Regions from separate parts of the Pseudoalteromonas sp. HL-AS1 genome, predicted to be linked through region 1. Evidence: predicted binding sites of a transcription regulator. Region 1 holds the regulator's gene; the other holds the start of a gene.
The links. The regulator FliA, encoded in region 1, starts transcription of late flagellar genes. The targets are predictions, from matches to a motif close to CTAAAGNTNNNNNNNNNNNNGCCGATA.
Positions count from the first base shown of each region.

Region 2: RB214_RS10635 (VC2046/SO_2500 family protein) is a predicted target of FliA. The motif match lies at 2,509-2,535, and genes of this name have one in related genera.

Region 1 covers NZ_CP133569.1:2,569,846-2,574,278, reverse strand. The annotation lists gene flhF (flagellar biosynthesis protein FlhF) at 1-1,209, shown strand, start outside; gene RB214_RS11950 (MinD/ParA family protein) at 1,202-2,062, shown strand; gene RB214_RS11945 (RNA polymerase sigma factor FliA) at 2,089-2,799, shown strand; gene cheY (chemotaxis response regulator CheY) at 2,840-3,223, shown strand; gene RB214_RS11935 (protein phosphatase CheZ) at 3,241-4,014, shown strand; gene RB214_RS11930 (chemotaxis protein CheA) at 4,030-4,433, shown strand, end outside.
Region 2 covers NZ_CP133569.1:2,294,948-2,299,380, reverse strand. The annotation lists gene RB214_RS10655 (MHYT domain-containing protein) at 1-1,161, opposite strand, end outside; gene RB214_RS10650 (M48 family metallopeptidase) at 1,478-2,176, shown strand; tRNA gene RB214_RS10645 (tRNA-Tyr) at 2,239-2,323, opposite strand; tRNA gene RB214_RS10640 (tRNA-Tyr) at 2,373-2,457, opposite strand; gene RB214_RS10635 (VC2046/SO_2500 family protein) at 2,570-3,097, shown strand; gene RB214_RS10630 (DUF6172 family protein) at 3,277-3,579, shown strand; gene RB214_RS10625 (diguanylate cyclase) at 3,773-4,433, shown strand, end outside.

The sequences.
Region 1 (4,433 bases):
GCTGACAGCTTACAAGCATTACTAGAGCGACAATCACCGCGTCCTCGCTCCCCTGAACTTGCTTCTATGTTTTCACAATCGGGTATTGATACTACTGATAACTATCAAGAACCTAATATGGGGCAGCGTACTAAAAATATGTTTGCTCCTGAAGCTTCTGCGCCAGTTCGTCCACAAACTCAAGCGGATAGCTTAGGTTTTGATGATTTAGACCGCGACTTTGATGATTTAGATAGCCCAGTAACCACTCGCCAACAAAATAAAAATAATGAAAGCGAAGAAATGACAACAATGCGTGAAGAAATGAACGCAATTCGTCAATTACTTGAGCACCAAGTATCAGGCTTGATGCAGCAAGATATGGCGCGTCGCGATCCAACACGCGCTTGTATGGTTGATCGTTTAGTCGGTATGGGTATCGATAAAGAAGTAGCACAGCAAATGGCATGTTTTGTACCTGATGATGTGTCTCGTCAACAAGGCTGGAAAGCATTGCTAACAATGGTTGAAGATCAAATGCAAACAACCAATAACGAAATACTTCGCCAAGGTGGTGTATATGCGTTAGTGGGTCCAACAGGTGTGGGCAAAACCACGACAGTTGCTAAGCTTGCAGCTCTAGGTGCACAAAAGTATGGCGCCGATAAAGTTGCCTTAATAACCACTGATACGTACAGAATTGGTGCTTATGAGCAGCTTGCAACTTACGGTCGTATTATTGGTTGTGGTGTAAAACAAGTTAAAGATGCTAATGAGTTAGCTGAAGTTTTATATCATTTACGAAATAAACGTCTAGTGTTAATTGATACGGCAGGTATGAGCCAGCGAGATTTACGCTTAACTGAGCAGTTAAATACGTTAATGCGCAACCAGCGTGTGGATATTCGAAACTACCTAGTACTCAGTGCCACAGCGCAAATTAATGTACTACAAGAAACTGTACGCCACTTTAAAAAAGTACAGTTAAGTGGTTGTATTTTTACCAAGTTGGATGAATCATTAAGTTTGGGTGAGATTATTAGTATTGCGATTCAAAATCGCCTTCCAATAGGGTATCTTACTAATGGACAACGAGTACCAGAAGATATTCGTGTTGCAAATGCTGAAAAACTAGTGAAAAAGGCTGAGCAATTATATTTAAAAAGAACAAAAGCACAACATTCAAGGCATCAAGCAGTGGCGCCAAGTACAGTAGGGATGTATGATTAACACAGTATTAGATCAAGCAAGCGGCCTGCGCAAAATGAGTCAAAACAATAACAACGGCGTTAAAGTTATCGCTGTAACCGGTGGTAAAGGTGGGGTGGGGAAAACAAATGTTTCTCTAAATACTGCTATAGCACTAGGGCAGCAAGGTAATAGAGTACTAGTACTGGATGCTGACTTAGGTTTGGCAAATTGTGATGTGATGCTTGGTTTACGTGTAGAGCGTAATTTGTCACACGTTTTGTCTGGTGAATGTGAGCTTGACGAAATTTTAGTTGAAGGTCCTGCTGGTATTAAAATTGTACCCGCTACATCGGGTTCGCAAAGTATGGTTGAGTTATCACCATCGGAGCATGCTGGACTAATTCGTGCGTTTAGCGAATTGAATACCGAATTCGATATTTTAATTGTAGATACAGCCGCTGGTATTTCAGACATGGTGCTAAGCTTCTCACGAGCAGCACAAGATGTAATGGTTGTAGTGTGCGATGAACCAACATCAATAACCGATGCTTACGCACTTATTAAAGTATTAAGCCGCGAGCATGGTGTTTATAAGTTCAAAATTGTTGCAAATATGGTCCGCAGTATGCGTGAAGGTACTGAATTGTTTGCAAAACTATCTAAAGTTACCGATCGCTTTTTAGATGTGTCAATGGAGCTAGTAGCAACGGTTCCTTATGACGAAAATATGCGCAAAGCAACGCGTCGTCAAAAAGTAATAGTAGAGCTCTTTCCTAATTCGCCAGCCGCTCTCGCGTTTAAAGCGCTGGCAACCAAAGCAGTTAAATGGCCAATACCAAACCAACCATCTGGGCATTTAGAGTTTTTCATTGAGAAACTAGTAAACGGTTAATTATGACAATATTGGTGAATAGAGCTATGGGATATCAATCAACACAAAACTTAAATGTGATTGTTGAGAAACATGCATCACTTGTCAAAAAAGTGGCATGTCATCTAATTGCTCGATTACCACCTAGCGTTCAGCTTGATGATTTAATTCAATCAGGAATGATAGGTTTAATAGAAGCTTCAAAAAACTTCGATGCAACTAAGGGCGCAAGCTTTGAAACCTTTGCAGGTATTCGTATTCGCGGTGCCATGCTTGATGAAATGCGCCGTGGTGATTGGGCTCCTCGTTCAGTACATCGCAAAAGCCGGCAAGTTGCAGAAGCAATTACAGGACTCGAAAGTAGTCTTAATCGCGAACCAACAGATACAGAAGTTGCTGAAAAACTTGAAATTTCACTCAATGAGTACCATCATATTTTAAATGATGTGAATGCGAGTAAAATACTAGGTATTGAAGACCTTGGTGTTGATGAGGATGTTATAACTCCCGTAGGCCAAGATTTAGCGCAAGATAAACCTTTTAATAATGTTAAAAATGATCGGTTTAATGAGTCTTTGCTAAGTGCAATTAAGTCATTACCAGAGCGTGATGCAATGGTACTTTCTTTATACTATAACGATGAAATGAATTTAAAAGAAATAGGACATATACTCGATGTAAGTGAATCGCGTGTAAGTCAGATACATGGTCAGGCGATGATTAAGCTTAAAGCTAAAATCAATGACTGGATAAATTAGTAGTAAGCAAACAAAGGTTAATACCTCACTGGGGGATGTTTTGGATAAAAACATGAAAATTCTTGTAGTCGATGATTTTTCAACGATGAGACGCATTATAAAAAACCTGTTACGTGACTTAGGTTTCACTAACGTTCAAGAAGCTGATGATGGGTCTACAGCTTTGCCTATGTTGCAAAATCAAGTGTTTGATTTTGTAGTTACGGATTGGAATATGCCTGGAATGCAGGGTATTGATCTTTTAAGAGCAATACGTGCAGACGAGAAGTTAAAACATATCCCTGTATTAATGGTAACGGCAGAAGCTAAAAAAGAACAAATAATAGCTGCGGCGCAAGCTGGCGTGAATGGTTATATTGTTAAGCCATTTACGGCTGGAACATTAAAAACTAAATTAGAAAAAGTATTTGAACGCTTAGGCTAATGATGGGGGAGAGGCTTATGCCAGCACCAGCTGCGCCTCAAATAACGTTAGAACAAGCTCGTCAGCTCGTTGTTTTTTTAGAAAATGATGAGCAAGACAAAGCAAATCAGTTGATTTTAGAGGCTGCTTCTAAAGAGCAATCTGAATTATTTGCTGAAGTTGGAAAGTTGACTCGTCAACTGCACGAAGCCCTTAAAAGTTTTGAGCTTGATACTCGCTTAACTGATATAACGACAGATGCGATTCCAGATGCTAAAAAGCGGCTTAATTATGTTATAGAAATGACAGAAAATGCGGCTAATAAAACAATGGATGCAGTGGAAGCGAGTCTTCCTATAGCCCAACAGTTAGCGGACGAAATATCTCATATCAAACCGACATGGGATCGTTTAATGAGCCGCGAGATTGAGCTTGGTGAGTTTAAGCAACTTTGCCATAGCATCGATAAGTTTATGAACAACTCTCATCATAAGACTGATGAGCTTCAAAGCTTAATGACAAATGTACTAATGGCTCAAGACTATCAAGACTTAACAGGTCAAGTTATTCGCCGTGTTATTGAACTTGTTAGGGAAGTAGAAGAAAGTTTACTGCATCTTTTAACTGCGTTTGCTGAACAAGACGACACTAACAGCACCGCGAATAAAGTAGAACAACAAAAAATAAAAGAACCAGTTGCCACACAAACTTTAGCAGGTCCTGAAGGCCCTATCATTGATAAAGAATCGCGTAATGATGTTGTATCTGATCAAGATGAAGTTGATGATCTTTTATCAAGTTTGGGCTTCTAAGAGGAGAGTAACTGCATGTTTGAAGTCGATGAAGATATTTTACAAGACTTTCTTGTAGAGGCTGGAGAAATCCTAGAGCTTTTATCTGAACAGTTAGTTGAGCTGGAAAATAATCCAGAAGATACCGAGTTACTAAACGCTATATTTAGAGGTTTTCACACTGTAAAAGGTGGTGCAGGCTTTTTAGCTATGACAGAACTTGTTGATGCTTGTCACGGTGCTGAAAACGTATTTGATTTACTACGTCAAGGCGTGCGAACAGTCAACTCAGAGTTAATGGATGTTATTTTACAAGCACTAGACACCATTAATGAGATGTTTGCGACTATCCAAAACAGAGACAAGCCTGAACCTGCAGATCCTGAATTACTTCATACTCTTCATATCTTAGGTCTACCTCCAACAGAAGCCGAAGCCAC
Region 2 (4,433 bases), 270 kb from region 1:
TTCGGTCAAGTCGGTGATAAAGCCAACATATAAAGGGTTATGGCCCGGCTGATTTACTTCGCCTATACCTAAGCGAATAGGAAAAACATGTCCGTTCATGTGTTTTGCATATACATCACGGTTTATGCCTATTATTTTACCTAGATCAACATTGTGAGCATTTAAGAGGTATTCGTCGTGGTGCTTGGCAATGTTATCGTCCATTAGCATTTTTACGTTTTTGCCTTGAACTTGGTTTTCTTGCCAGCCAAAAATTTTACTTGCGGCTTCATTAAAACTTAAAATAATACCAGTATGGTCAATGGTAACAATGCCATCTATAGCGGTGCCTAAAATAGCATTTAGACGGGATTCTTTTGCCGACTTATCCTCAAGTAGCATGCGATAGCGAACCATACCATTTATTACACCAACCACGCTTGTAATCGCGATAGTTGCTGTGGCGACTGCAATGGCGATAAAAGTTAGTCCTGCGGTTGCGTTAGCATTATCATAGATTAGTGGCGATGTAGCTACAAAACGTGTAGCGGCCATACCCATATAGTGCATACCAGCAACAGCACACCCTAAAATAACAGCGCTAATTGAGTTATTTTGAAGAGGTGATAAAGAGGGTAAAAAACGCTCAAGATTAAAGCGACTGTAAAGGGCTATAAAGGAGAGGGCTACAGCAACAATGATTGATAACGCAAAAATCAATGGATCATATCTAAGTAATGGAGCAAGATCCATTGCAGCCATGCCGCTATAATGCATAGTGCCAATGCCAGCTCCTAGTAACACGGAGCAAATCGACAATACTTTTAGATTCCCTTTACTATTTACTAGCATTGATACAGCGTACTGACATGCTATAAATGCTGGTATAAAAGAAAGGAGAGTGATTGTTGGATCATAATCAATATTAGTACACAGTGAAAAGGCAAGCATACCAATAAAGTGCATACTCCAAATACCAGCCGAAAAAACAGTAGCAGCGGTCACATTTGCTAAACGTTGGTAGCTGGGAAATTGAGTTTCTTTTGCGAGCTCTATAAGCCGAATGGTGAAAAAGGCTGCAAAAATAGCAATTAGCAATGACATTGAAACTAATAGAGGATCGTAAACGCCATTAATGATTAAGCTAGGATCTTGGTCTGTGATAAAAAAAGCTGATAACATAATGGCTCAAAATATAATCTTTATTTATCAAGTTTAATCTAATTAATTAATAAATAAACCGTTAATTCAATGAAGTGAATAAAGTAACGAATTTATTACTTTTCGTTTTCTTTTATTTATCAGGGATTAGTTTTTTAGTTGGTGTTTTTTATTCTAATGTATTGCCTTTAACGGGGCTAAGTTAGATTTATATGATCATATTTAAGTTTCTATCGAGCAACCTTAAGAAAACTAATGAATTGGCTTAACTAAGCGCAAATTACACCTTATTTGGTTTTATTAGTTGCTGGTGAATTTTCTCGTAGCAATATCATTAATGAGTATGAAAGTGTTTGAATATCAGTTAAAGAAAAGTATAAAACGTAAAACGGTTGCCATTAAAGTACATAACAAGAAGGTGACTGTATATGCCCCTCAATTTGTTAGTAATAAACACATCCAAGAATGGCTTTTTGATAAGCAGGTGTGGGTAAATGCTCAATTAACTAAACAGCACAATATTGCTGATAGCAGACAGAACCCGCTCAAAGACAAACAAATTTTAATCTTTGATAGCATTGTAAACATAGAATTTAAGCAAGGTACTAAGTCCGAAGTACTAAACTGTAACGACAGCTTGCTTATTACACACTCTTCGCGCGTTAAAAATACTTCGCAAAAATATCAGCAACTTCTTGAAGAATATTTAAAAGAGCAACTAACTGCATATATAGAAATGCGTTTAGCGTACTTCTGCGCACAAATGGGTGAAGAATTACCTACGAGTCTAAAAGTAGCTATTTATAAGCGAAAGTGGGGAAGTTGTAATAGTAAGCGAGAGCTAACATTTAATTTGCATTTAATCGGAGCCCCTTATCATGCTATTGATTATGTGATTGTTCACGAGTTAGCGCATTTACGTCACTTAAACCACAGCAAAGCTTTTTGGCAACACGTTGAGCATTTTTTTCCTAATTATAAAGCATCATCAACATGGCTAAAGAAAAACAGTATGAGTTTACAATGGGTATTTTGAAGTTACCTGAATATAGGAATATAGGAATATAGGAATATAGGAATATAGGAATAGTAGAGAAGTGGTGGAGGGAGCTGGATTCGAACCAGTGAAGGCTGAGCCGTCAGATTTACAGTCTGATCCCTTTGGCCGCTCGGGAACCCCTCCACACTAATTTTATTGCATTTGGCCCCACTTAACTTAGCGGTAAGAAAAGTGGTGGAGGGAGCTGGATTCGAACCAGCGAAGGCTGAGCCGTCAGATTTACAGTCTGATCCCTTTGGCCGCTCGGGAACCCCTCCAATGCAACGGCGCTGATAATAGCAAATTGCGTATTTAAGTAAAGAAAAAAGCTAAAGAAAATTGAAATAAAGCCGATAAATATCTATCAGTTACCACAATCGACTAAAGACTATGCAAATAGATGATTTGTTAATCACAGAGAGTCAGTTAAACAGTAGGCTCAATAATAGTGTGCATGAAAATCGCCGTGGCGAATTTTCTCTATTATTAGCGATGCTGTCACATGACGCACTCGACTTTAGCCAATTTCATTTACCAAAAACTGAAATAGATAATTTAGTTATAGAAGAAGAGGCATTAAGAAAGCAATTTGGCGCAGGTCCAAAGCAACTTTTAGCCCCTGATGAATACAATATGTTGGTTGGACAGTTTAATGCCTCATTAATATCTCAAGAAGGGGAGCGCTGTGGTATGACAAGTATTAAGTTAAGGCAATGCTTAAGCCCTGAACCACTTGCGATTAGAAATGATGATAAGCATATTCCACTTAATATAATAGATAACTGTGAGCTTGCTGTCAGAAGAAGAATTAAAAGCGAACAAACACAACTTGCTAATCCTCCTATAGATGCAGCTGCTTTTTACGACAGCCTTAATAATGATGCAATACATCAACCACTTCAGCTTATTGCGGTGTGATATATGATTGTAATAATCATCAGTTAATATATGCTTTATAACGGGTCTGCTTTATATATTTGCTAATAATTGATTTAATGAAAAAAAAGCATCCAAAAATTAAATGCAATTGCTATAATGGCGTCAAATGGTATGACATGAAATGCCATTATCATTAAACCAAGGTAATTAGGAACGTAATGAAGAAAACATTCACGCTAAATCACGAGAAAATCAAATACCCTCGTATGGTTGATGCTGCAAAGCACGAAGTGAAAAAATATTTGAAAAGAGAGCGTAATAAAACGCTACCTGAAGATGCTGACTATTGGGCATTTGACTGTAAGTTTGGTAACACAGCTGAAGATGCGCAAGTTGTGCACGTTGCTGAATTAAGTAACCAAATTGGCGAAATTGAAAAGCAAGGTTTGACCTCTTTCTACGTAGAGATTTTAGCTCGACCTGCTCAACGTCAGCAATTAGATTTAGATGATGACGAATAATACTTAACTAAATTAAGTATTCAAAGTTATAAAATGAGTCCAAGTGGCTCATTTTTTGTTTTTATGCAGTAAAGATTTACTAAAAAGTATTTTTATTAGTAACCAATAAGTAGAACCCCTCTTAATTAACATTTGCATAACAAAATGTGATGCTATAGGCTGTTTTTAATTAAAAAAACAAAACATTTTTACTATGCCAATAAATTACTCTGACCATCAATTAAAACTAAGTTTAAAGAATTCTAAAGTACTTATAGTTGACGATCAGTTATTAAGCTTAATCGTATTGAAAAAAATATTATCTGAGCATTTTAATGTGACAACAGCTGGAAGTGGTGAAGAAGCAATTGAAATTTGTAATGTAAATGTACCCGATATAGTCCTACTCGATATTAGTATGGGTGGAATGAGTGGTATTGATACATGTTTAAAATTAAAAAATAATACTGAAACACAGGATATCCCAGTTATTTTTGTTACATCCTTTGAAAACGAAGAAGAAGAGTGTTGGGAAGCCGGAGCTGTTGATTTTATTAAAAAGCCGATTATAAAAGAAACACTATTTAGAAGGGTTCGTGCCCATATAACGTTAAAATTACAACACGACTTACTCAATCAAAAAGTATTTTTAGATGATTTAACTAAAGTATTCAATCGCCGTTATTTTGATGCACATTTTTCTAAAATGGAACGAAGCGCCTTACGAGAAAAAGTTGACTATGCATTATTACTCATCGATATAGATTACTTTAAGCAATACAATGATATCTATGGTCATGTGCAGGGGGATACGGTGTTAAACCTAGTAGCACAAACTATTACTAATAGTTTGCAAAGGCCAACCGATTTTGTTG